One region of the Actinomadura sp. NPDC000929 genome, then DNA from elsewhere that is predicted to be linked to it. Evidence: riboswitches for the same ligand, from Rfam matches in the RefSeq annotation. Region 1 holds a riboswitch; each other region holds the start of a gene.
What was found. A riboswitch is a leader RNA that binds a small molecule or an ion and turns the genes downstream of it on or off. The one in region 1 is predicted to bind cyclic di-AMP.

Region 1 (7,669 bases):
GCTTCGAAGAGCAGAGCGACAGGAAGGCCCAGAACGCATCTGCCTGGGCGGGTGACCCACCACGGTTTTATCGCTCAGGGCGGACCCGGCGCGATCTGTCACAGGTGCGGCCAGAGGTGGGCGAACTCATGCTCGATGGCGTTGAGGGTGCGTGGGGCGCCGATCATCCGCTCGATCAGGGCGTAACGGCGGCGCCTGACCCAGCCGCCGACCAGGCTGCCGGCGATGGCCGCACCGGGGATGAGGGCTCCGATGACCGGCGAGCCGATACTGACCAGGTCCTTGGCCGCCCCCACCATCTGGTCCCGGTTCGGGCGGCTACCAGCCAGTTCGCTCTCGAACCGGACGCCGTAGGCAGACAGTTCCTTGCATGCGCGCACGACGTCGGCCCGCTTGCCCTCGGCGATGGCGGCGTCGACGCGTGCGCAGTACTCGCGGAACCTCCGGGCCTGGCGGCTGTCTCTGATCTCCAGAGTGATCTCAAGGACCTCGGCGGGTCGGCTGGCGCGGCTGAGCACGTACCTCAGGACCAGCGGAATCCGGATCTTGAACGCCTCGTAGCCGAGCACCTGGTTGATCTGGTGGTCGGTTTCGGCCTCGGCGTCGCCGATCAGCACTGCAGCCCGTTCGGCGAATCCGGAGGGCCCGCGGGGCTCGACCAGTTCGGCGCGAAGCGCGTCCGCGCTGTACGGACACCCGAGCATGTCGGCCAGCAGCGAGTACACCTGCGCTCGGTAGATCAGCTGCGCGGCGAACCGTTCGGGCGTCCCGTCGGTCGACGTCACCTCCGTCTGGCTCCGCGCGAGGAGCAGGGTCGCGAAGTTACGGGGATAGAAATCGCGGTCACGGGCGATCCAGCGCATCTTGTGCGGGGATTGGTGCGCCACGTGGGGGGTCAGCCGCTCAAGGGCGGCGAGAACCAAGTCGGGTTCCAGGGGCAGGCCCAGAAGGCCGCTGACCACCTCGACCTGGCTTTGTCCGTTAGCGCCCGTGTGGCCCTGGCCACCGACGGTTGCCAGGCAGGTCGCCTTGGCAAGCCCGAGCACGGCGAGTACCTCGGGCCAGGTCATCTTCTCCGTAGCGACCCTGATGACGCCCGCGGCGTCTCCCAGTATCTGAGCATGAGCCGCTCTGGACGCGCCGCCCGGCCCCACCGTTTGCGTGTACGAACTGGTGCCCGCCTCTGGCCCCGTCAGCACGCGTTCGTAGAGCACGAAGGCGTTGACGAGTTCCGCGACCGCCAGCATCATGAGGCGTGGCCGCGCAGGCCGCTGGCTCCCCGACAGTTCCCTGCCCGCGGTGTCGAAGTAGCGCAGGGCGTGGTCGATCGTGGCGTTGTCGAGGAGAATGCTGGAGATTCTGGGGCGGTTTCCGCCGTTGGCGTCCACGCGCTGCACGACGGCTCTGGCTAAATCCGGGGTGTCGAACAACGCACGGGCGTACTGCTCATAGAGCCTGTTGCGCTCTTGGTCGCGCTGGGGGTTGAACGCTTCCGCACCTGTCACGCCCTCCAGCATGCGCGTCGCAGCGGCGCCGCGCACGGCGAATCTTCCCTACCGCCGATAGTGGTCCAGGACCAGAGCCACCCCCCCAACCAAGGTCCCATCCGAAGACGCCGGGCGAACACCACGCCCAACGCGCAGCATCGAGTTCTCTCCCCCCGTCCTCTGACGCGGTCTCAGCAGCACCGATCCCCTCCATGAGGCTGGTACTTCCGCTCAGGGCCACGCCGGCGAGGGGAGGGCCGCGCAGTCGAACGCTGCATCGGACGTCTCAAACAATGGCGCGGCCACGCCACCCGGTTCGACAAACTCGCCCGCACCTACCGGACAGCGATCGTCCTGGTAACTGCTCTGCTCTGGAGCAACACGTGATCCGCCGGACACGCCCTAGGCAGGACGTCCACGGGCCTGCTGGGTGGGAAGACAATTGGGATCGTTCCGTAGATTCGGCCGCAGTGCAGGGCGAAGTCGTCCACGCCCAGCACCCTGGTCCGACCCGATGAGCGGGGCGTGGGGTGCGGGCTGGGTGGCGTTCCTGCACGGCTGGTCGCCGGCGGCCTGACCGGCATCCAACCGGTACCGACGCACGCCGCCCTGGTCGAGGCGATCGGATCGACGCTGACCGGGTCGGGCCGGCAGCGGTGCCAGCCCCTACTATCCGCGCCCCCTGTTCAGCTGCGTCCCCAAGTCCGCCCAGCCCTGAATCACGCGGGAACTGGTTCACCATTCCACTGGACGTGACCGGTGCGGACCGTTTGACCGAGCGTCATGCACTCAGCGCGGCATATCCGGCTAACGCGGTCGAACCACCGGGACGAAAGTCCCTTTCTGGCATTGAGGCTGGGGGGTGATGGCTCCCCCTGTGGCTCCCGAGCGTCGTTCGGGAACCGAAAAGGGGCCTCGAGTGCGATGCTCGAAGCCCCTCTGACCTGCGAAAACCCTGTCGGGACGGCGGGATTTGAACCCACGACCCCTTGACCCCCAGTCAAGTGCGCTGCCAAACTGCGCTACGTCCCGGTGCCCGTTTGAGCGGGCGTGATTACTGTAGCGCAGTCTGCGGGGTCGTGCGTACCGAGATACGGGGGCGCGGATCTCTGGTAGGCAGGCCTGATGGTGCGTTTGCGGGCGGTGCTGGCCGGGGTCTTGGGCCTGGGGCTGGTGTGCGGGTGCGGGGACGGTGGAGGGGCTCGGGCGGTGAGCGGGAGTCCTGAGCCGGAGAGGTCCGTGCCGCGGGTTTCGGAGGCGCCGTCCAAGGCGCCGGTCGTGCGGGTGCCGGTTGGTGTGCGGGCCTCGTACGAGGTGTTCGATCGGGCCGCCGGGCGGGTGGTGGTCGCGCGGGCGACGCGGCGGACGTTCCGGTCGGCCTCGGTGGTGAAGATCCTCATCGCGGTGGACTACATGGATCGGCATGAGGTGTCGGCGGCCGATCGGCGGCTGCTGGTGCCGATGCTGCGGTCCAGTGACGACGGGGCCGCCACGGAGTTCTGGCGGCGGGGCGGGCGGAAGCAGATCATCGAGCGCATGGTGCGGAAGATGGGGCTGGAGGACACCGCGCCGCCGCCCGCGGAGAAGCCCGGGTTCTGGGGTTACACGGCGCTCAGTGCGCGGGACGTGGTGCGGATGTACCGGTACCTGCTGGAACGGGCGCCGGAGGGGCAGCGGGAGTTCGTGCTCCAGCAGTTGCGGGCGTCGACGCCCTGCGGGACGGACGGGTTCGACCAGACGTTCGGGATCCCGCGGGCGGTGAAGCGGCCGTGGGCCGTCAAGCAGGGGTGGTCGGGGTTCGGGGAGACGCCGTCGGAGCCGTGCCATGTGCGGCCGGCGGCGTGGCGGCCCGACCTGGGGCTGGGGCGGCCCGTGCTGCACACGACGGGGGTCGTGGGGGACAAGATCGTGGTGGTGCTGACGCTGCATCCGGCGGGGACTCCGTTCGGGACGGCGGCGGCGCGGATCACCTCGCTGACGCGGCAGGTGACGCGGGTGTGACGTGGGTCACACGGCGGGGAACGGGTCCGTTTTGAGACGGTCACCGGAAGTGGTCGGCTTCGGGCGTGAACGGAAAACCCGGGCAAAGATCTAGCCTCTTTGCAGGGACATGGGCGAATAGTCCCTCACTGACGTATGTAGCTTTTTTCTCCCAGGGGCAGGTGACGCCGAACGGGGGACGGGGTTGGCGGAAGCGGAAGGCACGCAGCCCGGGGTGCCCGGCGCGGACGTGGAGGACCTCCGGGGCGCGGCGCGCGACCGGGCCGTGCTGGCGGAGGCGCGGGTCGTGCTGGCCCGGCGTCTCGGCGTCCCGCCGGGCGAGGCCCTGCAGCACCTGATCTGGCTCGCGCGCGATCTGGACATCGACATGGCCGAGGCGGCGTCGCTGCTGGTCAAGGACGGCGGCGGCGGGCCGGTGGGGGCCGTGGTGGCGGGGCGGAGGGCGCCGCGCGCCGAGGAGGTGCCCGCGGAGCGCCAGGCGGTCCTGTCGGAGGCCGAGGACGTCCTGCGCCGGGTGACGGCCGAGGACACCGCGGGGGACGCGGAGATCCTCGCGGGGGTGCCCGACGACCCGGCGGCGACGGCGGTGCTGGAGGGGGCGCTCGACTCGGCGGCCCACCTGGTCCCGGTGCGGGGGCCGGACGGCAGCGTGGTCGACTTCCTTTTCGCGGAGCTCAACGGCGTCGCCAAGGACATGTTCGGGCGGGGCCGGGAGGAGCTGACCGGACTGCGGCTGCTGCGGACGGACCCGGGGGCGGTGCTCAGCGGCCTGTTCGACGACTACGTCGGGGTGCTGGAGTCCGGGACGCGTTTGGAACGTTCCTCGATCCAGTACTCGACGGCTCAGCGGGGCCTGTCCCGCTCGTCGCGGATGAGTGTGCGATGCGTGCGGGTGCCTACCGGTATCTGTGTGACATGGCGGTACCACCTGGCCGAGGACCGTATCGCGCGGCGGCTGGAGCGGGTCGAGCGGCTCGCGCTGATCGGGTTCGGGGAGTGGGACCTCGCCACCGGGGAGGCGGACTGGACGCCGCAGATGCTGGCCAACTACGGCCTGTCTTCCGACGAGGTGCCGCCGATGCCGCACGACCTGCCGAAGGTCGTGGCCGACGACGACCTGCCGCTGGTCGAGGAGGCCGTCCAGACCATGTTCTCGCGGCGTGAACCGGTCGAGGCGGAGCACCGCGTGATCAGCCATGACGGGACGCCCCGCCATCTGTGGGTGTTCGCCGAGCCCGTGCTGGGCGAGTCCGGCCTGCCCGTTTCGATCAACATCGTGTCGCAGGACATCACCCGGCGGCGCGGGGTGGAGCGCGCGCTGGCCGAGACCCGGCGGCAGATGCTGCGCCAGCAGGCGCGGACGGCCCAGGAGCGGCGCGTGGCGGTGACCCTGCGGCGGGCCATCCTGCCGGACGAGGACGAGGTCGAGCAGCTGCCGGGCCTGTGCACCTCGATCCGCAGCATGGCGGCGGAGAGCACGGCCCGCATCGGGGGCGACTGGTTCGCGACCAAGGCCCTCCAGGACGGGCGGGCGATGTTCGCGATCGGGGACGCTGCCGGGCACGGGCTGCCGGCGGCGGCGGCGATGGCGCGCACCCGGAACGGCCTGCTGGGTCTCGCCTGCACGGGGGAGCGCCCGGGGCGGCTGGTCGGCTGGCTGAACGAGCTGATCGGCGGCATGGACCCGCCGGCGACGGGCACCGCCATCGTCGCCCACTACGACCCGTCCCGGCACGTCCTGGAGTGGACGTGCGCGGGCCATCCGCCGCCGATCCTGGTCCGGGACGGGCGGGCGACCCCGCTGGAGGTGGTCCGCGACCCGATGCTCGGCGCCATGCCCGGCTGGGAGTACACGACGATCACCACCGGGCTCACGTCGGGCGACATGCTCTTCCTCTACACCGACGGCCTGGTGGAGCGCCGGGACGCGGACCTGGACGAGCGGATCGTCCGCCTGACCCACATCCTGCGGGACTCCTCCACGCGTCCCGACCGGGTGCTGGACGAGGTGCTGGCGCGGATGGAGCACGACCGGGCGGCGGACGACACCACGCTGTTCGCCCTTTACGTGGAGTGACCGTCCGGGCCTCGCGGTGACGGACGGCACGCCTGGCCAGCGAAGATCACCTAGTGTGACGTGCGCCTCACCCGGCGGGGCGGCCGGGTGGCGGGCCGCCTCGGCGGAGACCGTCCGACGCCCCCTATTCGATCTTCTTTACCTTTTCCCGAAGGCTCGGTAAGGGCGGCGGGCAAGGGGTTGGGCGCCTCTCGAGAAAGATCGGGAAGAGGCGGTGCCGCCCCGGTGTTGGGAGTCTCTTGAGAGGGCTTTGAGCAGGCAAGACTTTACTTTATGCCTGGTTTGCTTTTCTTGAGAAGGTTGGTACCTTCGATCCCGAATCACGCAGCGCGTCCCATGCGTTGCCACCGGCCGCACCATGCGCGGCCGAGGATCGCGGAGCGGTATCCGCACGCGATGCGCGCCAATCGACGCGCGCCCCCTCATCAAGATCTGCCAGAGAGAACATCCGTATACCTGCACCGCTCCCGCGGTGCGAGGCCGAGTCCGTCCGGTCGGTGACCGGAGCGGAGCCGGGGACCCACGTTTCTGGGGTGAATCGGCGCGCCCGAGAGTCGCGCCGTAGGGCTGCTTCCATGCCCGAATCCGTCAGCTAACCCGGTAGGCGCCATGGAAGACAAGGAGATTCCCTGCATGTCCGGTCTTTTCGATCGACTTTCGCTCAACCGCCTCACCCCCGAGGACAAGGCCGTCGGCGTCGCCGTGGGCGCGGTCCTGGCGGGCGCGGTCGGGCTCTCGGTGGTCAACCCCCTCGCCGGCGGCCGCGCGGCCGCCGAGACCTCCGCCCAGGCGGCGGTGGTCTCCGAGCAGGGGACCGCCGCTCACCAGCCCTCCCGGGCCAAGACGGTGAAGGCCGAGAACGCCGTCGCCGAGGCGCGGCGCGAGGGCTTCAAGGTCCCCCCGCACGCGGTCAAGCCCGCCGAAGTGATCAAGCTCGCGGAGTCGCAGGTCGGCGTCCACGAGGGCAAGGGCGGTCAGACCAAGTACCACAAGTGGTACATCTCGACTCCGCACGCGAAGGCCACCGCCAAGCGCGACGGCGGCTTCTCGGTCAAGGAGTACAACGGCGCCCAGTGGTGCAACATGTTCGTCTCCTGGCTCGGCGCCCAGACCGGCGTCAAGAACATGGGCTGGGACGCCTACACCGTCCAGCACGCCAGCTGGTTCAAGCAGACCGACCGCTGGGGCCACAAGGCCAGGCCGGGCGCCGTGGTGTTCTTCGACTGGCAGGACGGCTCCAAGGCCGGCATCGGTGACATCGACCACGTCGGCATCGTCGTCAAGGACAACGGCGACGGCAGCATCACCACCGTCGAGGGCAACACCGACAACGCGGTGCAGAAGAAGGTCCGCGAGAAGTCGCAGGTCGTCGGCTACGGCTACCCCGACTACGCCCGCTGATCCGACGCGTCCCGAGAAGGTGCGCGCTTCGCGAAGGCGCCCGGCCTCCAGGCCGGGCGCCTTCTGGCGTTCCGGGTGTTGTGCCCAAACCCTCCGGTGACGGTGGGTAATGCTAAGCGTTGACAGCCTTTGATCCCTCTTGGACCTCAGTGCGGAGTTCCTGGAAAGGAATCCAGCACGCCGGAGTCTGCGGAGGGGGATGCCCATGGCGGTGCGCCCGGATGTCAGCGTGGTGGTGATCGCCTACAACGACGCCCGCAGGCTTCCGCGGGCGGTGGCCTCGACGCTGGCGCAGTCGCTGGGCGGCGTCGAGACGGTGATCGTCGACGACGCGAGCACCGACGGGACGGGCGAGGCCGCCGACCGGCTCGCCGCGGCCCATCCGGGGCGGGTCCGGACCGTCCACCTGCCGGCCAACTCCGGCGGCTGCGGCCGTCCCCGCAACACCGGGATCGAGGAGTCCACCGGCCGGTACGTGATGTTCCTCGACAGCGACGACCTGCTGGACCGGCACGCCTGCCTCAACCTCCTCGCCGCCGCCGAGGACACCGGCGCCGACGTGGTCTCGGGGCTCTGCGACCGGATCTTCCTCGACCTGCCCGAGGGCGCCAAAGGGCGGATCCGCCCCTGGTACCCGTGGCTCTACCGGCACAGCGCGGTCTACGGGTCGCTGAGCGAGAGACCCGATCTCCTCTACGACACC
Region 2 (7,669 bases), on a different contig from region 1:
AATTCTTGCACCAAGGCGCAATAATCTTGCGTGCCCGAATCGCCGCCGCCCCGCCTGGACGAGATCGACGCCCTGCTGCTGGACCTCCTTCAGCACGACGCCGGGCGCACCCTGCACGACCTCGGGGAACAGGTCGGGCTGTCCCCGAGCGCCGTCCAGCGGCGGATCGCCCGCTACCGCCGGCACGGTCTCATCGCCCGGCAGGTCGCCGTCCTCGATCCGCACCGCTTCGGTCCCACCGTCCTGGCCACGGTCCTGGTGACCCTCGTCCGGGAATCGTTCGAGCACCACCGGGCCTTCGCCGAACGGATGCGCTCGGAGCCTCAGGTCCAGCAGTGCTACCGCGTCGCGGGGCCGTGGGACTACGTAATCGTCCTGGCCGCGCGGAGCATGCGCGACTGCGGTCGGCTCGGAGACCGCCTGTTGAAGGCGGACGACAACGTCCAGCGCTACGAGACCCTGGTCGTCTTCGACACCATCAAGTCCGGCCTGGCTCTCCCACTTCCCGCTCGACCGCAGGACGGGCGGCCACCCGATGAGTGAACGCCGCCGCATCCCGTCGCGCCGCACTCCCCCTGCGCACGGGCCGATCAACCAGTGCTGAGGCGCATCTTGGTCAGGCGGATGGTTCCGTCGTCGCCGGGGACGGGGGCCGGCCGGTATCCCTCGCTCCGGTAGAGCGCGATGTTGTTCCGGCTGCCCGCTCCCGTGGACAGCACGATGCTGCGGCAGGCCTGGTCGGCGGCGGCCTCCGCCTCATGGAGCAGCCAGCGCCCCAGGCCGCGCCCCCGCAGGTCGGGGACGACGCCGAGCCGTCCCACGTGCCACTCGGCGTCCTCGCGGCGGGTCCGCACCATGCCGAGAAGGCGGCCGTCCCGCCACAGCCCGATCGCGTCCCAGGACGCGAGCCAGTCACGAACCTGCTCCACGGACTCGTGCAGCGCCGGGACGGTCACGGGGTCGTTGGCGAGGGCCTCGTCCACCCAGCAGCACCGCTGCAGGACGGTCACCTCGGGGGCATCGTCCGGCGTCAGCCGCCGCAGGTAGGAGCCCGGTTCGGGGCCGGCCGCCGATGCGGGCCGTGCTCGCTCTCGCATCGGCCGGAGCGCGTGCGCGACCCGGACCAGCTCCTCCAGGACGTCGATCGCGGCCTTGCCGGCAGCGGCGGCGGGCCGCACCTCCCCGTCGTGCACGGCGTCGGCGATGCGAAGGGCGACCGTGGACCCCAGCGGTACCAGGCGCAGCGTGGTCACCACCTGCTTGGCGTGCTGCACGGCCCTCGTGCCCGCCGAGGTGTTGCCGTAGCTGACGAAACCGACCGGCTTCCACGCCCACTCGCGGGAGAGGTAGTCCAGCGCGTTCTTCAGGGACGCCGGCATCCCGTAGTTGTACTCCGGCGTCACGACGATGAGGCCGTCCACGCCGTCCACGATCGCGCTCCACCTGCGTGTGTGCTCGTTGCGGTACACGCCCGCCGACGGATGTTCCTCCTCGTCGAGGAACGGGAGGTCGAGGTCGGCGAGGGCCAGCGGCACCAGTTCGGCGCCGAGCTCGGCGGCGCGGGGCGTGATCGTCTCGGTCAGCCATGCCCCCACCGCGGGGCCGAGGGCGCCGGGGCGGGTGCTGCACACCAGCACGAGGACGCGCACCTGTTTCGTTGACATGTAAATGAACCTAGGCGATAGGTTGTTTACATGTCAAAGAACCCGCCGGACGAGCCCGTGCGCTGGCTGACCCCGGACGAGGAACGGGCGTGGCGGGCCTTCCGCCGCATGGTGATCGCCGTCCAGACCGGCACCGCCCGCGACCTCTCCCAAGTCGGCCTCTCCGAGCCCGACTACGAGGTGCTCAGCACGCTGTCGGAACGGCCGGACCACGCCGGCACCCTGCACGAGCAGGCCGCGAAGATGGGCTGGTCGCGCAGCCGGCTCTCCCGGCACGCCACCCGCATGGAGGCCCGCGGCCTCATCCGCCGCGCACCCGACCCGGCCGACGGAAGGGGCTGCCTCCTGGTCCTCACCGAACACGGCCTGGACACCTTGACGGACGCCGCCCCCGCCCACCTGGAGTCAGTGCGCCACCACTTCATCGACCGCCTTGGACCGGAAGACCTCACCGCCCTGGAACACATCGCCGGAAAGGTGGAAGCCCCGGACAGGGCGAACGGCCGCCCCGTCCGCTAGGTCCGCGGACCGGCCTCCAGGAGATCGGCGAGCTCACCGAACCCGCGCACGACGAGGTCGCATTCCACGTCGTCCGCCCGGTCGGCCGTGAGAGAGGGCCCCTTCTCCAGCGGACGCTCCAGGAACGCGGTGGCGAGCCCGGCTCCCCTGGCGCCGTCGATGTCCCACTTGTGCGCGGCGACCATCAGCACCTCCGCCGGTTCCACGTCCAGCAGCCGCACTGCTGTCAGGTACGCCTCCGGCTCGGGCTTGTACGTGCGGGCGAGCTCCGCCGACAGGATGCAGTCGAACGGCAGCCCCGCCCCCTTGACCAGGTGCGTCAGCAGGGCGAACCCGCCGTTGGACAGCGCCGCCACCACGCGGCTCTCCCTCAGGCGTGCCAGGCCGTCCACCGAGTCGTCCCACGCGGGCAGGCGATGCCAGGCCCGGACGAGCCGCCGCCGTGCGGTCTCGTCGAAGGCGTCAGCAACGCCGTGCAGCTCCAGCAGCTCGTCCAGCGACTCCCGGTGCAGCGTGTCGAGGTACACCCACTCCCGCTCTCCGCTGCTGACCCGCTGCATGGACGGGAGGTACCGCTCGCGCCATTGGTCGGCGAAGGCCTCGCTCTCCAACGCGACACCGCACTCCGCAGCGATCGCCGCCACCTGGCCGGCGACCCCTGTCCGCCAGTCGACGGTCGTCCCGAAGATGTCGCAGGTCACTACCTGGATCGCTCTGACGTCTAATCCCACTGGCACTCCCTCGCCCAGGAGCGCCCGGATGGCGCCCCACCCCAGTCCTACCCCGGACGTGACAGACCCCGCCCTCGTCCGAAGACGGGAGCGGGGTCCGTGGTGAGGCCAGGAGGGGTCACCCGGTCGGGCCTGATCAGCCGAGGGGCTTCGGGGCGCCCTTCTTGCCGGCGCCGTGGCCCCAGGACAGGATCTCGTACTTGACGCCCTTCAGGTGGCCCGCCGAGGTGCCCGTGTCGTACTTGCTCCGCGGCTTCTTGCCGTCCACCAGGTGGCGGAAGGTGTAGGTGTCGAGGTCGAGCATGACGCCGCGGTGCGACGGCTCGCCCGGCCCGCGGTCCCCGACGAAGCCGGTGACGCTGCGCCCCTTGTAGGTGACCTTCACCTTGGTGTGCATGGGCCAGCTCGGGCTGGCGAACAGGCCCTTCTGCATCGGCTTGCCGCCCGCCGGGGCGCCCGTGTCGCCGTTCACGCCCGAGCCGTCGTCCCAGAAGTAGGACGCCTTGGTGCTGCCCGACAGGACGGCGTGGCGCTTCGGCGCGACCTTGGCGGTGCCGTGGTGGGTGGCCTTCGCGGCGGGCTGCCCCACCTGCTGGCCGGTCACCTTTCCGGTCACCTGCTTTCCGGTGACCGGCTGTCCGGTCACCTTGTGCCCGCTCACCTGTTGTCCGGTGACCAGCTGTCCGGTCATCTTGTCGCCGGTGACCTGCTGCCCGGCCACCTGCTGTCCGATGACCTTGTGCGACATCGGCTCGTCGGCCTGGGCCCCGTGGGAGGTCCCGGCCGCCACGCCCGCGGCCAGCAGGCCCGCGAGAGCGGTACCGATCAGGGCGGTGTCGATGGCTCGCTTCTGCATGTTCATCCTTTGCTCGGTGGTCCGGGGCGCCGGGTCACGGCTTCGGCTAGTCGGGGGCTCGCCGTTCGGGCGTGACGGATCCGGCGCACGGCACGTGGGCGTGCTCGCGACGTGGGTGTGATCGCGGAGGGATGGAGAAGGGGGAGGCACCACTGGACGGTGCGGGGCAACGGGCCGCTCAGCGGCCCTGGCTCACCGGTACTGGGGGTAGCCGTAGCCGGCGACGGTGGACGTGTCGCGGACCTTCTTCTTCACCGCGTCACCGGTGTTGCCCTCGATGGTGTTGATGGTGCCGTCGTGGTTGTCCTTGACGACGATGCCGACGTGCTCGACGCCCTTGATGCCGCCGCCGTTCCAGGCGAAGAAGACCACGGCGCCGGGCTTCGGGGTCTGGCCGAAGCGGCCGGTCTTCTTGAACCACTTGGCGTGGCTGACGGTGTAGGCGTCGGCGCCCATGCCCTTGGTGCCGGTGTGCTGGCCCAGCCAGGACACGAACATGTCGCACCAGGACTGGCCCTTGTAGACCGAGGCGCTCTTGGAACCGATGCGGTGGGCGTTCTGCTCGCCCAGCGGCGAGCCGACGTACCAGTCGTTGAACTTGCTGTTGCCCGAGGCGTCCTCGTGGGTGCCGATCTGCGTGCGGGCGAGCTTGATGACGTCCTGCGCGGAGGCGCCGGCGGTGGCGGTCTTCGCGCCGTTGGCGCCGGCCTGGGGCGCGGCGGCGACGTGCGCGGTGTTCGCGGGCTTGGTGTCCGCATGGGCGGACGGGGCCAGGGAGGCGAAGCCGAAAGCGCTCGCCAGGGAGAGGACGGCTCCGGCGGCGAAGCGGGTGCCCATGCGCTTGGTCAGGTCGAAAGTACGAGCGGTCATGCGAAGGTTCTCCTGAGGTCTTCCAGTCCGCCTACCGGGTTAGCTGTCGGGTTCGGGCATGGAAGTGGCCCTACCGCGACCCCGCGCAAGGCGGGAGTGCGGATTCACCCCGGTGTTTCGGTGGGTCCCCGGCTCCGCTCGGCCAGTGATCGGCGCTCTGCGGACTCGGCGGCGGACGTGCCTTGATCGGCCGTCCTGATGATCAGGGACTCGATGCGCCCGTCACGATCTGGTCGGGCGCTCCGGACGGGCTTTCCCGTCGGTCACACACCCACAACAGGTTCAAGCGGCCCCATATTTCGTCAAGCCCACCCCAAAGACGCTGCTGACCTGTAAAGACTCCCCAAAGCGCCCTCAACGCAAGGGCTGCGGTCCAGTCAAGTCGGCCCAAGATTTCTGGTCGCCACCTCGCCCCAACGGGAGACGATCACCCCCGAGCGCGCCCCCACCCGCGGGCTGGTCATCAAGGTGCCCAAGTTCACGACCGACCAGGACGCGTCATAGTCGCACCGGAGCCGGGCGCGAATGCGTGGTCCTGCTGGAGCGCCGGCGCGGTGAGTCGGCCCTCATCAACTCACCCCTCAGCGCGGCGAGTGACACGGCTCCGACCAGGACCGTCCCGTCGGGAAACCGGAAGACCGGCACTCGCGGGCCGGACACGCGAGCGGACCGAGCCGGTTCCTCGTGGGGCCGCTCGCCGTCCCACCTGACGCCGGTCGCGGACGCCAAGCCCCGCAGCACGTTGACGTCGCCGATGTCCAGACCGTCACTGAAGTAGGCGCGGTAAAGACGGGCGGTCATGTCCTCGGCGGTGCCGTGCGCGGCCGCCAGCGCGATGAGCCGGTGGGCGTCGGCGGTGCGGGCGGGCACGATCCGGTCGAGGTTCACCACCAGGCCGTCGACCGCCGCCGCCCGTGCGATCTGCTCGACCCGCGCGGTGGGCGCGAGAGGGAAAAGGCCGCGGCTCGGCGGCGGTTCCGCCGCGGAACCCGCGGTCTGGTACGGCCTGAAGACGACCTCCAGTTCGCCGCCACCCGCACGGTGCTCCTCGGCGGCCCGCTGGAAGCGGGCGTAGCCGAGCGCCGACCAGACGCAGGCGATGTCGTGGGTGAACTCAACTTTCATGGGTTCGTCCTTCGATGGCGGCACGGATCGTTCCGTGCCGCCTCAGCATGCCCGCCGCCGCTCGCCGCGTCAATACGGAACGTTCCGTGCCGCCTGAGGGCTATGCTGTCCCCATGTCACCCAGACGTCCTGAGCGCCGAAGTGAAGAGGCCGCCAACGCCGTCATCAAGGCCGCCATGGACCTGTGCCAGGAGGTCGGGTACCGCAAGGTCAGCATCGAGGGCATCGCCGCCCGCGCCGGCGTCGGCAAGAACACGATCTACCGCTGGTGGCCGTCCAAGGCCGCCGTGCTGCTGGACGGCCTGCTGTCCACCTGGAAGATGGACGCGACCTTCCCCGACACCGGTGACTTCGTCGCGGACATCAAGACGCAGATGGCGGCGGCCTCGCGCATCCTCGGCGACCCGCACGTCTTCCCGCACTACCGCGCACTGATCGGCGAGGCCCAGCACGACCCGGACCTCCACCAGGCCTTGTGGGACAACTTCATCGGTCACCTGGCGGGCGCCGCGGCCGACCGCATCCGCGTAGCGCAGCGCAAGGGCCAGGTCCGCGCCGACGCCGACCCGGTCCTCGTCACCGAACTGCTCTACGGCGCCGCCTACTACCGCCGCCTGCTCACCCCGCGCACGGCCGACGCCGAGCACGTCAACGCCATCGTCGACCTCGCAATGACCGGCCTCGCCCCACCGGCCGACACCTCCACGCAGTAGCACGCCTCACCGCTTCTGGGCGCCCCTGCACATGCCGCCCGCGCAGGTGCTCACGGTTTACGGCGGGCGAGCAGGGCCCGCGGACCTGACCGGCCCAGCCCTCAGACACCTACTGCCACCGCAGCGCCCAGCGCCAGCAGGACGGCACCGGTGGTCATGCTGAGCCCCCGCAGGACGGTCGGCTGCGACACCAGTGCGCGTCCTCGGCTGACGGCCCAGGTGAGCAGCATGTACCAGGAGGCGCTGACGAGCGCCCACAGGGCTCCCAAGGCGACGGTCGACAGGAACACCGGGCCTTCCTCGGTCACGAACTGGGGCAGCACCGAGATGGCGAACACTCCCGCCTTGGGGTTGCCGAGGTTGGTGACCAGGCCGGTGAGGTATCCACCCGTGAAGCCGGTGCCGCGCCCGTCCTGCTCGGGCGGGCGGGGGGACCCGACCGTGAGCGCGGTCTGGAGCGTCTTCACCCCGAGGATCATCAGCACGATGCCGCCGGCGATCCGGAGCACCGCGTACGCGGTGGGGCTGGCCAGCAGGACGGCGGACAGCCCGGCCGCGGCGGCCGTCGACCACAGCAGGAAGCCACTGGCATTGCCCGCGAGCGTGCCGTGGAGCGCAGGCCGGCCACCCTCCAGTACCTGCCGGATCATCAGCGCTTGACTCGCGCCGGGCAGCATCGCCAGCAACAAGGTGGTGATGACGAAGACGGGCACATGCGTGGGCATGGGAACGAACCCCTTCCGGGGATTGCGGCCGACGAGTGTGCCACCAGGCTTCCTCGCTCCGCGCCCCTAAGGGAAGTTAAAAGAGAAGGATGCAGCGTTAGCATTGGTGAATGCTGGTGGATCCGGGGCAACTGCGGCTTCTCGCCCTGATCGAGCGGCACGGCTCCCTGACAGCGGCGGCCCACGCACTCCGGCTCACGCCCGCGGCGGTAACCCAGCAGGTGGCCAAGGCCGAGCGCGACTGGCAGGTCCCCCTGGTCATCCGTGGCCCTCGCGGAGCGACGCTAACCGCGGCCGGTGCGCTGCTCGCCTCCCACGGCCGGACCGTGGAGCAGGCATCGCACCAGGCCGAGGCGGAACTGGCCGCACTGCTCGGCCACCTCTCGCTCCGCCTCCGGATCGGGACGTTCCAGGCGGCCGCCCTGCACCTGCTGCCACCGGCCCTGACGGCCCTGCGCCACCGCCA
Region 3 (7,669 bases), on a different contig from region 1:
GCGGACTCGCGGCCGTCGCAGGGCGCGCCGCAGCGGCCCAGCTCGGCGAGGGCGCACGAACGCGCCTTGCCGCTCTCCACCAGCCGGAGGGTCAGACGCTGGGTGCACTGCCGCAGCGGAACCGCCTCGTGCAGCGCGGCGCGGGCCTCCTCGGCCTGCCGCCGCGAGGAGATCGGCCCGAGGTAGCGGGCGCCGTCGGCCCGGCACTCCCGCACGATGGACAGCCGGGGGAACGGCTCCACGGTCAGCTTCAGCCAGATCGCCCGCTCGGGGAACTTGGAGCGGCGGTTGTAGCGCGGCTTGTGCTCGGCGATCAGCCGCAGCTCGCGGACCTCGGCCTCCAGCCCCGTGGCGCACACGATGGTGCGGACGTTCTCGGCGAGGCCGACCATCTCCCGGACGCGCCGGCGCGTCTCCGAGCCGGTGAAGTAGCTGCGCACGCGCGAGCGCAGGTCGCCGCTCTTGCCCACGTAGAGCACCTCGCCGGCGTGGTCCTCGAAGAGGTAGACGCCGGGGGTGGAGGGGACGTCGTCGGCGAGGTGCCGCTTGCGGCGCTGCTCGGGGGTGGGCGCCTTCGCGAAGCCGCGCATCTCCTCCAGCGAGGTGACGCCGAACGAGCCGAGCCGCTCGATGAGGCCGTGCAGCACCTCCACGGTGGCGCGGGCGTCGGCGAGGGCCCGGTGCGTCGGCTCGTTGGACGTCCGGAAGAAGCGGGCCAGCGTGGCGAGCTTGCAGTTGGGCACCTCGTCGCGGGACAGCACGCGCCGCGCCAGGTCGACGGTGTCGACGACGGCGAACGCGGGCCAGGCGTAGCCGTTCGCGGCGCACGCGGCCTTGAGGAAGCCGATGTCGAACGAGGCGTTGTGCGCGACGAGGACGCAGCCGCGCGCGAACTCCAGGAACGCCGGCAGCACCGACTCGATCCGCGGCGCGGCCGTCACCATCGCCGTGGTGATGCCGGTGAGCGCGGTGATGAACGGCGGGACGGGGCCGCCCGGGTCGACGAGCGTGCCGAGCTCGCCGAGCTCCTGACCGCCGCGCACCTTCACCGCGCCGATCTCGGTGATGGCCGAGTCGGCCGCCGAGCCGCCGGTGGTCTCCAGGTCGACCACCACGAAGGTGACGTCGCTGAGGGGGGTGCCGAGGTCGTCCAGGGTGCCCTGGACGCCGTGCCCCCGGGCCCCGTGCCCCTGGGCTCCGCGCCCTTGGACACCGTGCGCAGCCGTCATGAGCGCGACCGTAGAGGACCCCACCGACAGAACTTCGTGCCGCTAGGGTTGGGGGGCGCCGGGACGTCCCGCCGGGCGGGGGCCGCGAGGACGGGCGGGAGGCATCCCGCCGAGGGCCGGGCGCGATCCGTCCGATCGCACGTTCGCCCTGGTTAGGGCGTACCGCGCTCGGGAACACACAGCCCACCGGCGGCGCAGCCCGGAAGGAGCGGGATCATCGACAGCGGTCCCGAAGCGACCCCCGGCGACGGGGAGCCTGCGGAGAAGGCGTCCCGCCCGCTGCCCGAGGCGGTGCGGCAGGGCGTGGTGGAGGCCGCCGCCGACCTGATCGGGTCACTGCCCTCCGAGGAGATCCCCGTGCCGCTGCGCCGGTTCGCGCGGTTCGAGCGCCGCAAGCGCGCCAGGCTCGCGGGCCAGCACATCGCGGCGGTGCTGGAGAAGGACGGGGAGTTCCGGAGCCGGGTCGCCGCGCCGCTCCGGGAGGCGCAGGCCGACCTGGTGGAGGCGGTCGAGGGCGGGAACGTGCCGCCCGCGGCCGACCCGGTGCGCGTCGCCGTGCTGGCCTACCTGCTGCGCCCGGCGGGCTGGACAGAGCTGGTGGAGTCCGCGCGCGAGGAGCTGGCGCGTTCGGCGAGCGCGTCGGAGGAGCAGGAGGCCGAGCGCCGCGTCGCCGCGCTGAAGGCGGAGCTCGCCGCGACCCGCGACGCCCGCGGCGCCGAGCTGGCCAAGCTGCGCGCCGAGCTGCGCGAGACCAAGGCCGAGGTCGCCGAGCTGCGCCGCAAGCTGCACGACGCGCGCACCCGGTTCCGGGCCGCGGAGGAGCGCGCACACGCGGTCGCGGAGGAGGCCGACCGCGAGCTCGCCGCCGCGCGCGAGTCGACCGCCGCGTCGGACAAGGAGCTGCGCAGGCTGCGCGCCCGGGCCGCGCGGGCGGAGGAGGCGGCCGAGACCGCCAAGCGGGCCGCGCGGGAGGGGCGCAACGTCGACGACGTGCGGCTGCGGATGCTGCTGGACGCGCTGGTGGACGCCGCGCAGGGCGTCCGCCGGGAGCTGGCCCTGCCCTCCACCATCGGCCGTCCCGCCGACGCGGTCGGCGGGCTGGAGCCCGACCGGCTGGCGCACCGCGCGCTGCCCGGCCGGGCCCTGTCCGACAGCGACCCGCAGCTGCTGGACCGGCTGCTGACGCTTCCGCAGGTGCACCTGGTGGTGGACGGCTACAACGTCACCAAGACCGGGTACGGGGAGCTGCCGCTGGCCGACCAGCGCAGCCGGCTGCTGTCGGGGCTCGGCGGGCTCGCCGCGCAGACGCGCGCCGAGGTGACGTGCGTGTTCGACGGGGCGGAACTGGACGCGCCGGTCGCCATCGCGGCGCCGCGCGGGGTACGGGTGCGGTTCAGCCACCCGGGCCAGACGGCGGACGAGCTGATCGGCGAGCTCGTGCGGGCCGAGCCGCCGGGCCGCTCGGTGGTCGTGGTGTCGTCCGACCGGGAGGTCGCCGACGCCGCCCGGCGCGCCAACGCGCGCCCCTGCCCGTCCTCCCTGCTGCTGCGCAGGCTGGGCCGCTCCTAAGACGCCCATAAGGCTCCGATAAGGCAGTCCTCGCGGTATGTGATCATGGCGTCACTAAAAGTGGATGATAATGAGAGATGTCAATCAAAGAGTGATGAATCGGTTGTGACGGCTGTTGCCCCTCGCTAATGTCGTCCGCTGACGTCGTGGACGAGAGGGGCGAAACCGACCGTGGCCAATGATCACATCGGGGCACCGGCGCAGCGGCCTGGCCGCGGGGCGGGCTCTGCGGGCACAGGCCTCCGCCGTCGCCTGGCGGCCGTCGCCGGACTGACCGTGGCGGTCTCCCTGACCTGCTCCCCGGTGGTGGCGCACGCCGAGCCCAAGCCGACCCGGGCGCAGGCCCAGAAGACGCTCGACAAGCTCAACGAGAAGATGGACCAGAAGGTCGAGCAGTTCAACCAGAACCGCGAGAAGCTCAAGGTCGCCAAGAAGAAGTTCGACGCCGCGACCAAGGCGAGCAAGCAGGAGCAGGCCGACTTCGAGGAGCAGCGGTCCAAGATCGCGCAGATGGCGGCCACCGCCTACAAGAACGGTGACTCGGCCGACGTCACCGGCTTCGTCGGCAGCAACGACCCGCAGTCGATCCTCGACCAGGCCGCCGTCTTCTCGCACCTGTCGCACGAGCGCAGCTCCCAGCTCACCCAGTTCCTCGCGACCGCCCAGCGGCTCCGCCGCGAGCAGTCCCAGGCGAAGGCCGCCTACGACGAGGTGAAGTCCAAGCAGGACGAGCTGAAGAAGCAGAAGCAGGACCTCGACAAGCAGGTGCAGAAGCAGAAGGCGCTCGTGCGCCGGCTCGGCGGCGGGAGCACCCCCTCCCGCCCGGGCGGCGGCGGCCCCACGGGCGGCACCTACAACGGCCCGGCGAGCGGCCCGGCCCGCACGGCGCTCAACTTCGCCTACGCGCAGCTCGGCAAGCCCTACTCCTACGGCGCCGAGGGCCCGGACTCCTACGACTGCTCCGGTCTGACCATGAAGGCCTGGGCCGCCGCGGGCGTCAGCATCACCCGCACCACCAACACCCAGTACGCCTACACCAGCTCCAAGCGGGTCGCCTGGAACAACATGCAGCCCGGTGATCTGGTGTTCTTCAGCAACCTCGGCCACGTCGGCCTCTACGTGGGCGGCGGCAAGATGATCCACGCCCCGCACACCGGCGACGTCGTCAAGATCAGCGACATCAGCTCCGGCTACTACAAGAGCAATTTCTACGGCGCCGGGCGCCCCTGACGCACCGCCTGACCCCCTGCTCCACGGGCGTCACGGGACCTCCATCGACAACGGACCAGGCTTGACCTGGTCCGTTGTTGATTTTGGGGGGGTTTGCCTTCTTTTGGGGTTTTGGTACCTTTGCACCACTCACGGCGCCCTCCAGACGCCGTGGACCCGCGGCGCCCACCTGGCGCCCCGGCCCCACGCGGCGCATCCAGCACCCGCGTGACGGCGGCGCGAGCCACGCGCCGCTCCCCCCAGGCGGCACGCCCCACGTGCCGTCCCGCGGCGCCCGAAGGCGCCGCACGGTCTCGTCGCAGACCCGGCCGACCCCGTCCACCGTGCGCACGCCCGCAGCGTGCATGGCGCTGAGCGCGCAGCCGCGGTGGCGTACACGGGGCAGGCCCCGGACGGTCCCCGGAGACGGGCCGCCGTCCGTCCACAACACAAGGCGCCGCTCGTTCGCACGCGGGAGACAGGTCCCGCGCCGGGCCCCATCTCGCCCCCAGGATCGCAGCGGCAGCGCCGAATCCGCCTCAGCGCGGAACCGGGGACCCATCTGCGCCGGAGTCCGGAGGAATTCTCCGGACGGGCATTCCGGCACCCGGGGTGAATCGGCGCGTCTCTCCCGGCAGTCCGGTGAGAGCCGCCGTAGGGCCACTTCCACGCCCGAACCCGTCAGCTAACCCGGTAGGCGTCTGGAAGAGAAGGAGTGAATCCCGCAGCGTTACCTGGGGCGTGGCCGCCACGCGGCCACGCCCCCACCCCCTGCACTCCGCGGGCGTCCACGCCCGCCGAGATTCCCCATTCAGAACCGGCGTGCCCGCCCCCGGGCACGTCACCGCCGAGTCCGCGGACCGCCGTGCCCCGCATGCGCGTCCACTGTGGAACCGGGGACCCACTGCGTCCTTTTCGGGGTGAATCGGCCTGCCTTCGCGGGCCGTAGGGCGGCTTCCACGCCCGAACCCGTCAGCTAACCCGGTAGGCGGCATGGAAGTCGAGGAGATCCCCCCGTGCCACGCGCGCACTGCAAGAAGACCCACGGCAGGCACCGCAAGCCGAACCCCCTGTCCCTGACCTGGCGGACGACCGGCGGCGTGATCGTCGGCGCCGCCGTGCTCGGCACCGCCGCCGCCACCGCGCAGGCGTCGGTCCTGCCGTTCGGCTCCACCCCGGTGAGGGCCGCCGCCGCGGCCGACCTCGCCCCCGGCCTGACGGCGCACGGCGGCCCGCCCGGGCGCCGTGCCGAGGACGAGCGCAAGACGACCGGCTCGAAGGCTCCGGCGAAGAAGGACCAGCCCGAGCAGCCGAAGGCGGAGACCTCCGAGAAGGCCGCCCCGAAGACCGTCGCGAAGTCGCGCCCCACCGCCGCGCAGGCCATCGAGCTCGCCCGCTCGCAGGTCGGCGTCGAGGAGGACGGCGGCGGCGAGACCAAGTTCCAGGACTGGTACATGGCCACGTCCCGCGCGCGGGAGACCCTCGCGCGCGACGGCGGCTCCCTCAGCGGCTACGGCGACGCGAACTGGTGCGACATGTTCGTCTCCTGGGTGGGCGAGCAGATCGGCTTCAGCGACCAGGTCGGCAGCGACGCCTGGACGGTCGCCCACGCCCGCTGGTTCCAGGAGCACGGCCGCTGGGGCAACGAGCCGAGGCCCGGCGCGATCGTGTTCTTCTCGTGGGGCGGCAGTGAGTCCGTCGACGACATCGAGCACGTCGGCATGGTGGTCAAGAAGATCGACGATGGCACGATCGAGACCGTCGAGGGCAACACCGACAACGCCGTCCGGATAAAGGAACGTTCCACAGACGTCGTCGTCGGCTACGGCTACCCGGACTACCGGTCGTGACGGCGCCCCACGCCCCGCGCCCTGCATAGGATCGCGCCCATGGAGGAAGGCCCCGGGCAGGACGCCCCCGTCACGCGGCGCAGGGTCCTCGCCCTCGGCGCGGGCGGGGTCGCCGTCCTCCTCGCCGGAGGCGCCGGCCTGGCGGGCTCGCGCTCCGGCGGCCGGGCGGCGGGCGCCCGTGCTCCCGGCTCCCCGTCCGCCGGGACGTTCAATCCCTCTCTGGCCTCCGCCGTCCTCGCCAATCGCGCCGCGGCCGTCCGCCAAGGCGACCGCATGGCGTTCCTCGCCACGGTGGGCAACGCCCCCGCCGCCTTCCAGGACACCCAGTCCCGCATGTACGGGAACCTCCGGAAGCTTCCCCTGGAAGGCTGGCGGGAGCGCGTCGTCCGCGTCGAGACCGTGGACGGCGAGACCGCCGTCGTCCGCGTCGAGGCGCGCTACAGGCTGCGCGGCTTCGACCGGAGCGACGTGGCCCGCACCCGCTACCTCACGCTGGCCCCGCGGGGCGGGGCGTGGACGATCGTCGGCGACGGGACGTCCCGCGGCCTCGCCGACGACACCGACATCTGGGACTGCGGCCCCCTGACGGTGGTCAGGGGCCGCACGAGCCTGGTCGTCGGCGACGGCGCCGGCCTCGACGGCATCGCCCGGCGGCTGGACGCGGCCGTCCCGGTCGTGACGTCCGTGGTCGGCACGGGGTGGGCGCGGCGGGTCGTCGCGCTCGTCCCCGCCGACGCGACCGTCGCCTCCGCGCTCGCCGGCCCCGGGCAGAGCCTCGGCCAGATCGCCGCGCTCGCCGCCGTCGCCCCGGCCGCCGGGGGCGGTCGCGGCGAGGACCGCGTCATCGTCTCCCCCGGCACCTTCGGCCGCCTCAACGAGCTGGGCCGCGACGTCGTCCTCGCCCACGAGCTGACCCACGTCGCCACCGGCGGCGCCCGCGACGGGCGCACCCCGCTGTGGCTGATCGAGGGCTTCGCGGACTACGTCGGCTACCGGCGCGTCAAGATCAGCACCCGGTCGGCGGCGGGCGAGCTGCGCCGCGAGGTCTCCGCCGGGCGCACGCCCTCCGCGCTGCCCTCCGCCGACGCGTTCGCCGGCGGCTCCCCCCGCCTCTCCCAGGCCTACCAGGAGGCCTGGCTCGCCTGCCGGATGGTCGCCGACCGGTACGGTGAAGCGGCGCTGGTGCGGCTCTACCGGGCCGCCGGGCGCGCCCCGGAGGCCGCGGCGCTGCGCGACGTGCTCGGCCTGACGCGGGAGCGCTTCACCGCACTGTGGCGCGACTACGTGAAGGAGGAGCTCGCATGAGCGAGGCGGAGACCGACGAGGACCGCGCCGGGGACTCCGCCGCCGGAACCCCCGGCGCCGCCCCCGCGCGCCGGCCCCGGATCGCCGCCGCCGTCGCCGCCGCCGTGCTCTTCGCCGGGGTCGCGACCGTGCTCGCGCGAACCACTCCGTGGAATCCGCTCCCCGGGCACGTCCCCGGCGGGCGGGTGGAACCCGATCCCGCGCTGGACTTCACCCCCGCCGAGATCGCCCGCTCCCGGGCGTTCGACTCGGCCGTCAACCCGCCCGCCTACACCGGGCTCCTCGTCGGCCTCGCCCTGATCCTGGTGCTGGGCCTCACGCCGCTGGGCGCCCGGTTCATCGGCTGGGCCACCGCGAGAACCCGCCGCCGGCCGCTTCGGATCATCCTCGGAACCATGGCCCTGACCACGCTGCTGCGCGTCGCCGGGCTCCCGTTCCACATCTGGAGCGAGTCCGTGCTGCGCCGGTACGGGCTGTCCACGCAGAGCTGGCCCGCATGGCTCGTCG
Region 4 (7,669 bases), on a different contig from region 1:
CGACCGGGCTCGGCGCCGACACGGTCACCTCCGGCCCCGGCGACATGTTCAGCATCATGCGCGCCGCCTACGTCCTCGAACGGGGGCGCCCGGACGGCGCCGGCCTCGGCTTCACCGTCGCCGACGCGCTGCGGACGGCCACGATCGAGGGCGCCGAGGTCGCGGGGCTCGCGGACGTCACCGGATCGCTGACCCCCGGCAAGCAGGCCGACCTGCTCGTCCTGCGCACCGACACCTTCGGCCTCGCGGCGGCGCACGACCCCGTCGCGGCCGTGGTCCTGTCAGCGGACACGCGTAACGTCGACACCGTCCTGGTCGGCGGACGCGTGGTCAAGCGCGGGGGAGCGCTGGTCGGCTACGACGTCCCCGCCCTCCTGGCGTCCCTCGCGGACTCCGCCGCGCACGTGACAGCGGCCTGAACCGGGGAGAATCGTCGGCCGCGCGTGGCATGCTGATCGGCGTGGAGTCCGAGATAACGATCCGCGTCGCCGACGAGCTGCTGATGTTCCTGCCCGCGACCCGGCGGGAGTCCCCGGCGCGGGTCCCCTACGACGGGACCTCGACGCTGGGGCACCTCGTGGAGTCGCTGGGCGTCCCCCTGCCCGAGGCGGGCCCGATGACCGCCGACGGCGAGCCCGCCGGGCCCGGCGCCCGCCCCGCCGCCGGGGCCGAGGTGCGCGTGGCCGCGGTCCCGCGCCCCCAGCCCGTGCCGCTGGACCCGGGCCAGGTCGCCCCCCGCTTCCTCCTGGACGTGCACCTCGGCACGCTGGCCCGGCGCATGCGCCTGCTCGGCCTCGACACCGCCTACCACAACGACATGGACGACCCGGCGCTCGTCGTCCAGGCCAACGAGGAGCGCCGCGTCCTGCTCACGCAGGACCGCGGCCTCCTGCGCCGCCGCGCGCTGTGGTTCGGCGCCTACGTCCGCGGCTCGCGCCCCGACGACCAGCTCCGCGACCTGCTCGACCGCTTCGCGCCCGTCCTGCGCCCGTGGACGCGCTGCACCGCCTGCAACGGCGAGCTCGTCCCGGTCGACAAGCAGGAGATCGAGCGCGAGCTCCAGTCGGGCACGCGCCGCAGCTACGACGTGTACGGCCGCTGCGCGGTCTGCGGGCAGGTGTACTGGCGCGGGGCGCACGGCGACCACCTGGAGGAGATCGTCCGCGACGCGACGCGTCTGGTCGACTCCCTCAGGCGGGACGGAACCGGACGGACCGGCGCCGCGGTCTGATCACGAACACGGAGAGGAGCTGGTCGCGATCGATCTCGTGGTGGTGGGGGCGGCGATCCTCGCGGAGGGGCGGCTGCTGGCCGCCCAGCGCGCCGAGCCGCCGCACATGGCGGGCGGCTGGGAGCTTCCCGGCGGCAAGGTCGACCCCGGAGAGTCGGACGAGGACGCCCTGGTGCGCGAGTGCCACGAGGAACTGGCCGTGAAGGTACGCCTGGGCCGCCGCGTGGGCGGCGACTGGCGCCTCAGCGGACGCGCCGTCCTCCGCGTCTGGACGGCCGAGCTGGTAGAAGGCGAGCCGCAAGCCCTGGAGCACCTGCAACTCCGCTGGCTGGCGCCCTCAGAGCTCCACGACGTCAACTGGCTCCCCGGCGACCGCCCGGCAGTAGACCTCCTGGCCGCCCAAGGCCTCGGCTAGGAAATCCTATTCGCGCCTGCGAAGTCGGAGCGGTCGGAGAGTTTGGAGATCTTGACCACGTCGCCGGTCTGGGGGGCGTGGAGGTACTTGCCGTCGCCCAGGTAGATGCCCATGTGGTGCAGGTTGCTGCCGAAGTACACCAGGTCGCCGGAGCGGAGGGCGCCGCGGGAGACCTTCGTTCCCATGGCGAACAGGTCGCCGGTGTAGTGCGGGAGGCCGGGCTTGCCGACCTGGGCGTAGGCCCAGACGACGAGGCCCGAGCAGTCGAAGCTGCTCGGTCCGGCGGCGGCCCACACGTACGGGGAGCCGAGCTTGGTGAGCGCCTTGCGGGCCATCTTGGCGGGCAGGCCGGAGCCCTTCACGGTGGCGCTGAGGCCGGTGCGCGGGTCGCTCGCGTGGGTGGTGGTCAGCTTGTCGAGGCGCTTCATCACCTCGGAGACCTTGGCCTTGGCGGCCTCGCGCGCCTGCTTGGCGTCGTCCCAGGCCTTCTTGACCTGGGCGGTCTTGGCCTTGGCGGTGCGCTCCGCGGCGTCGGCCTGGTCGATCTGCTTCTTCAGGGCGAGGACGGCGGTGGCCTGGCTCTGCGCCAGGTAGGCGCGGTCGGACAGCCCCTCGGGGGAGGCGCCGGAGCCGAAGAGGACGTCGGGGCCGCCGGCCATGTAGTTCGCGGCGGCCAGGCTGCCGAGCTTCTGGCGGGCGGGTTCGGCGAGGGCGCGCAGCCGCTCGGCCTCCCGGGTGGCGTCCTGTTCGGCCTTGCGGGCCTTGGTGAACTCGACGCGGGCCTTGTTGAACTTCTCCGTGAGGATCTCGGCCTCTTCGTTCAGCGCGTCGAGGCTCTTGCGCAGGCCCTTCTCCGTCGTCGGCGTGGGGCTCGGCGCCGTGGGCGCGGAGGCGGGCCGGAACGGCTGGGCGGCGTGGGCGAGGTCCGGCGCGGTGGCGCCGAGACCGATCAGGAGCAGGGTGGCGGTGGCGGTGGGCAGAACGCGACGCCGCCGGGGGGAATCCGGAGCCAAGCCGGTGTTCTCCTCTCCTCGTACGCCTACCGGGTTAGCTGACGGGTTCGGGCCAGGAGTCGCCCTACGACGAGCGTCGATTCACCCCGAGGGTGGTGGGTCCCCGGTTCTCCCGCGGGAGATTCGGCGTTCCGGCCGCAGTCCCCTGGGGGCGGGACTCCGGACGACCGGATCTCGGGCAGATTACAAAGGATGCGCAAAGTTGGCCAATCGAGGTCCGTGTGACCGATGGGGCGAACGACTCGGAGTGGGTGGTACGCACGGCCAAGTAGAATGGGTACGGCCGCACGTCTGCGGCGACTCCCGAACTCTCACGCAAGGCGAACCCGCATGCCCATCTCCACGCGCGACGACCTCCGTAACGTCGCGATCGTCGCCCACGTCGACCATGGCAAGACGACGCTGGTCGACGCCATGCTCTGGCAGTCCGGGGCCTTCCGCGAGAACCAGGACGTCGACGACCGCGTGCTCGACTCCAACGACCTGGAGCGCGAGAAGGGGATCACCATCCTCGCGAAGAACACCGCGGTCCTGCACAACGGCCTGACGATCAACATCATCGACACCCCGGGGCACGCCGACTTCGGCGGCGAGGTCGAGCGCGGCCTGTCCATGGTGGACGGCGTCGTCCTGCTGGTCGACGCCAGCGAGGGCCCGCTCCCGCAGACGCGCTTCGTGCTGCGCAAGGCGCTCGCCGCGCGGCTGCCGGTGATCCTGGTCGTGAACAAGACCGACCGCCCCGACGCGCGCATCGACGAGGTCGTGGACGAGACCTACGAGCTGTTCATGGACCTCGACGCCGACGAGGACCAGATCGACTTCCCGATCGTGTTCGCGTCCGGCCGCGCCGGGCGGGCCTCGCTCGACAAGCCCGCCGACGGCGCCATGCCCGGCAGCGAGGACCTGGAACCGCTGTTCAAGGTCATCACCGAGACGATCCCCGCGCCGTCCTACGACCCCGACGGCCCGCTCCAGGCGCACGTGACGAACCTGGACGCCTCCAGCTACCTCGGCCGGATCGCGCTGTGCCGCGTGCACGCCGGCACGATCAAGAAGGGCCAGCAGGTCGCCTGGTGCCGGCGCGACGGCAGCGTCGAGCGGGTGAAGATCACCGAGCTGATGATGACGGAGGCGCTCACCCGCAAGCCCGCGGACGAGGCCGGGCCCGGCGACATCATCGCCATCGCCGGCATCCCCGACATCATGATCGGTGAGACCCTCGCGGACCCGGACGACCCGCGCCCGCTGCCGCTGATCACGGTGGACGAGCCGGCGATCTCCATGACGATCGGCACCAACACCGGGCCGATGGCGGGCCGCGAGAAGGGCACCAAGGTCACCGCCCGGATGGTCAAGGACCGCCTCGACCGCGAGCTCGTCGGCAACGTGTCGATCCGGGTGCTGCCGACCGAGCGCCCCGACGCCTGGGAGGTGCAGGGCCGCGGCGAGCTGGCCCTGGCGATCCTGGTCGAGAACATGCGCCGCGAGGGCTACGAGCTGACCGTCGGCAAGCCGCAGGTCGTCACGCGGGAGATCGACGGCAAGAAGCACGAGCCGGTCGAGCGGCTCACCGTCGACATCCCCGAGGAGCACCTCGGCGCCGTCACGCAGCTGATGGCGGTCCGCAAGGGCCGCATGGAGCACATGACCAACCACGGGACGGGCTGGATCCGGATGGAGTTCCTCGTCCCGGCCCGCGGCCTGATCGGGTTCCGCACCGAGTTCATGACCGAGACGCGCGGCACCGGCATGGCGCACCACGTCTTCGAGGACTACGAGCCCTGGTTCGGCGAGCTGCGCACCCGTCCGTCCGGCTCGCTCGTCGCCGACCGGTCCGGCGCCGCCACCGCCTACGCCATCACGAACCTCCAGGAGCGCGGGACGTTCTTCGTCGGCCCGACCACCGAGGTGTACGAGGGCATGATCGTCGGGGAGAACTCCCGCGCCGACGACATGGACGTCAACATCACCAAGGAGAAGAAGCTCACGAACATGCGGTCGTCCACCGGCGACGAGCTGGAGCGGCTCACCCCGCCCCGCGCCCTGTCGCTGGAGGAGGCGCTGGAGTTCTGCCGCGAGGACGAGTGCGTCGAGGTCACCCCGACCGCCGTCCGCATCCGCAAGGTCGTCCTGGACGCCAAGGAGCGCGAGCGCACGCGGGCCCGCACCAAGCGCGCCGGCTGAGCGCCGAAGCCGAAAGGGGCGGCCCCGCGGTTCTCGGAACCGCGGGGCCGCCCCTTTTCGTGCGTGCCGCTCAGCTCAGCTGGACGGTGCCCGTGACGTCGGCGGCCAGGCGGAGCTGGTCGCCGTCGCGGAGCGGGGCGTCCACGCCGCGGGGGAGCCGCTCGCCGTTGACGAACGTCCCGTTGGTGGAGCCCTCGTCGCGCACCCAGGCCGTCCCGGACGGGTCGAGCCACACCGTCGAGTGGCGCCGCGACACGTTGTCGTACTGCGTGAACGTGGCCGCCACCGGCGACTGGCCCGCGTCCCGGCCGAGCACCAGGTGCTGGCCGACCGAGACCTTGAGCTCGCCCGTGGGGAACTGGACGCGCAGGACGGGCGTGCCCTTCTGCGGCAGCGGGCGCAGGCACGAGTCGCACTGCGCGGCGCCCGGGTTGCTCAGCACCGCCTCGCAGTACGGGCACATGAACGCCGTGCTGTCGGGCGCGGCCGACCGCTGCTGCCCCTGGTTGTGCTCGTGCGGCAGCAGCGTCGCCTCGCGGCCGTGCGGCAGCTGCGGCGACGGGCCTCCGTGCTGCGGCTGACCCCCGTGCTGCGGCTGGCCTCCGTGCTGGGGCTGGCCGTACTGGGGCTGCCCGTGCTGAGGCTGCCCGTACTGGTGGTCGGCCGGGCCGGGCTGCGGCGCGCCGTACTGGTCCTGCGGTGCGCCGTACTGGTCCTGTGGGGCGCCGTACTGCTGCTGCGGCTGGTACTGGTCCGGCTGCTGCTGTTGCGGCTGCGGCGCGCCCCACTGGTCCTGGGGCTGCTGCGGCGCGCCCCACGGGTCGGCGGGGGGCTGCTGCTGTTGCGGCTGCCCGTACTGCTGCTGCCCGTGCTGAGGCTGGCCCTGCTGCGGCTGCCCGTACGGGGGCTGGCCGGGCTGGCCCTGCCCGTGCTGACCCTGACCGTGCTGGTCATGGGACTGCTGGGGCATGGGCGGACCCCATGCGTCCGGCTGCTGCTGTTGCGGCTGCGGCGCGCCCCACTGGTCCTGGGGCTGCTGCGGCGCGCCCCAGGGGTCGGCGGGGGGCTGCTGCTGTTGCGGCTGCCCGTACTGCTGCTGCCCGTGCTGAGGCTGGCCGTACTGCGGCTGCCCATGCTGGGGCTGGCCGGGCTGGCCCTGCCCGTGCTGACCCTGACCGTGCTGAGGCTGCCCGTACTGGTGGTCGGCCGGGCCGGGCTGCGGGCCGCCGTACTGCTGGCCCCCCTGCTGCGGCCCCGGCGGCGGGGGTATCCGCTGCGGTTCGTACCCGCCCGGGCCCTGCTGGTGAGCGCCGCCACCGGCGCGCGCCAGGTTGGCCCCGCAGCTCATGCAGAGCAGATCGCCCGGCTGGAACGGCTCGTCGCAGACCGGACAGTTCAAGGTCGCCATGACACATCCCCCGAGCGCACCCCGGCGCGGTCGAGCCTCGACGTGAGGTGCTCCATGTCACCTCTTCGCGGGATCCCGATGTAGTACACCCGCTTTCCCTCCGGCCCTTCGTCCACGGACACCTGTACTCGGGGCCCTCTTCCTTCAGTGTCACCGATCGCTTCAGTGTCACCGACGCCGGCCACTGCCCCGTACCGCTCGCGTCCCAGGGGGGACACCGGCACGACACGCTGGTTGGCCGACCCCCTCCAGAGTAGGGAGCCGTCCGCGGGGTGTCGCCCCCCAGGGTTGAGCCGGTCGACGTACGGCCCGGTGACCACGGCGTCACACATGTCGACGATCTCGCGCGTCACAGCGGCGCGCGAGAGTCGAGAGTAGACATATCCGCTGTAAACCAATATGTCCAACGCAATCGTCTCACGGTCGCGGGTCTCCCGCCACGCGCGGATCCCCCGCACCAGGGCCGCCAGCGCGGCCGGCTGCTGGAACGGTTCGCCGCCCGAGATGGTCACCCCGTCGACCGGTTCGGGAAGGGACGCGAGCCATCCTAGGACCGCTTCGACGGGGATGGCCCGGCCCGGGTCGGCGTCCCACGTGTCGCGGGAGAGGCACCCGTTGCAGTGCAGCGTGCAGCCCTGCGTCCAGATGCCCGCCCGCGTCCCCGGGCCGAGTGTGGTCACCGGGTAGTGCGCCTTGGCGAGCAGGAGCGTCTCGCCGGCGCCGTCTCCGGCCGCCGGGGGACGGCCCGCGCTCACTGGAGGTCCAGGTGCACGATGCTGCCCTCGCGCCGGATCCCCGTGACGGTGACCTTCTCGTCCGGGACGAGCTCCCGGTCGAAGAGCGCGCGCGCCAGCGGGTTGACGAAGTGGGACTCCAGCGCCATGCCGATGCCGCGCCCGCCCTTGGCGAGCTCCTCCGTGCACCACTCGCGGAGCGTCTGGAGCGCGTCCCCCTTCACGGCGAGGACGAGCCGGTGCTCCTCGGTGACCCGCCGGCAGATGTTCGCGAACTGCAGGTCGAAGATCTTGTGCGCGGCCTCGCCGGAGATGAAGTCGAACACCACGATGTTGTCGCCGAACCGGTTCAGCAGCTCCGGCCGGTTCAGCACCGTCGTGAAGTGGTCGGCGACGGCGCCCTTGATGCGCTGCTCGACCTGCTCGTAGGACATCCCGGGTGTGATGTTCTGCACACGGTCAGGGGCCCCGTACGCGGCCCCGTCGCGGGTCGTGAGGTCGCGTCCCGGCACGAACATCCCCAGGTTGGAGGTGAAGATGAGGATCGACTCGGAGAAGTGGACGGTGTTGCCGCGCCCGTCGGTGAGCCGCCCGTCCTCCAGGATCTGCAGGAACTTGTCCAGGATCCGCGGGTGCGCCTTCTCGATCTCGTCGAAGAGGATCACCCGGAACGGGTCCTCCCGG

Region 2: linked by a shared signal. The riboswitch ahead of ABWI04_RS01765 (CHAP domain-containing protein) and the one ahead of ABWI04_RS16000 (CHAP domain-containing protein) in region 1 are both predicted to bind cyclic di-AMP.
Region 3: linked by a shared signal. The riboswitch ahead of ABWI04_RS22840 (CHAP domain-containing protein) and the one ahead of ABWI04_RS16000 (CHAP domain-containing protein) in region 1 are both predicted to bind cyclic di-AMP.
Region 4: linked by a shared signal. The riboswitch ahead of ABWI04_RS37385 (C40 family peptidase) and the one ahead of ABWI04_RS16000 (CHAP domain-containing protein) in region 1 are both predicted to bind cyclic di-AMP.

Annotation. Positions count from the first base shown of each region.
Region 1 is NZ_JBEUPA010000036.1:39,940-47,608, forward strand. Features, by position in the region: gene ABWI04_RS15980 (hypothetical protein) at 99-1,541, opposite strand; tRNA gene ABWI04_RS15985 (tRNA-Pro) at 2,446-2,519, opposite strand; gene ABWI04_RS15990 (hypothetical protein) at 2,727-3,488, shown strand; gene ABWI04_RS15995 (PP2C family protein-serine/threonine phosphatase) at 3,673-5,565, shown strand; cyclic di-AMP (ydaO/yuaA leader) riboswitch at 6,034-6,186, shown strand; gene ABWI04_RS16000 (CHAP domain-containing protein) at 6,199-6,966, shown strand; gene ABWI04_RS16005 (bifunctional glycosyltransferase/CDP-glycerol:glycerophosphate glycerophosphotransferase) at 7,172-7,669, shown strand, end outside.
Region 2 is NZ_JBEUPA010000003.1:39,378-47,046, forward strand. Features, by position in the region: gene ABWI04_RS01740 (Lrp/AsnC family transcriptional regulator) at 31-543, shown strand; gene ABWI04_RS01745 (GNAT family N-acetyltransferase) at 591-1,664, opposite strand; gene ABWI04_RS01750 (MarR family winged helix-turn-helix transcriptional regulator) at 1,695-2,183, shown strand; gene ABWI04_RS01755 (haloacid dehalogenase type II) at 2,180-2,914, opposite strand; gene ABWI04_RS01760 (RlpA-like double-psi beta-barrel domain-containing protein) at 3,051-3,770, opposite strand; gene ABWI04_RS01765 (CHAP domain-containing protein) at 3,963-4,640, opposite strand; cyclic di-AMP (ydaO/yuaA leader) riboswitch at 4,655-4,805, opposite strand; gene ABWI04_RS01770 (DsbA family oxidoreductase) at 5,139-5,765, opposite strand; gene ABWI04_RS01775 (TetR/AcrR family transcriptional regulator) at 5,879-6,478, shown strand; gene ABWI04_RS01780 (LysE family translocator) at 6,580-7,203, opposite strand; gene ABWI04_RS01785 (LysR family transcriptional regulator) at 7,314-7,669, shown strand, end outside.
Region 3 is NZ_JBEUPA010000067.1:14,739-22,407, forward strand. Features, by position in the region: gene ABWI04_RS22825 (DEDD exonuclease domain-containing protein) at 1-1,229, opposite strand, end outside; gene ABWI04_RS22830 (NYN domain-containing protein) at 1,521-2,798, shown strand; gene ABWI04_RS22835 (C40 family peptidase) at 3,075-4,028, shown strand; cyclic di-AMP (ydaO/yuaA leader) riboswitch at 4,524-4,722, shown strand; cyclic di-AMP (ydaO/yuaA leader) riboswitch at 4,859-5,014, shown strand; gene ABWI04_RS22840 (CHAP domain-containing protein) at 5,024-5,857, shown strand; gene ABWI04_RS22845 (hypothetical protein) at 5,897-7,162, shown strand; gene ABWI04_RS22850 (M48 family metallopeptidase) at 7,159-7,669, shown strand, end outside.
Region 4 is NZ_JBEUPA010000180.1:3,293-10,961, reverse strand. Features, by position in the region: gene ABWI04_RS37400 (amidohydrolase family protein) at 1-419, shown strand, start outside; gene ABWI04_RS37395 (Mut7-C RNAse domain-containing protein) at 449-1,231, shown strand; gene ABWI04_RS37390 ((deoxy)nucleoside triphosphate pyrophosphohydrolase) at 1,260-1,646, shown strand; gene ABWI04_RS37385 (C40 family peptidase) at 1,643-2,659, opposite strand; cyclic di-AMP (ydaO/yuaA leader) riboswitch at 2,667-2,798, opposite strand; gene typA (translational GTPase TypA) at 2,990-4,843, shown strand; gene ABWI04_RS37375 (FHA domain-containing protein) at 4,914-5,306, opposite strand; gene ABWI04_RS37370 (hypothetical protein) at 5,358-6,335, shown strand; gene ABWI04_RS37365 (4Fe-4S single cluster domain-containing protein) at 6,239-6,931, opposite strand; gene ABWI04_RS37360 (AAA family ATPase) at 7,003-7,669, opposite strand, start outside.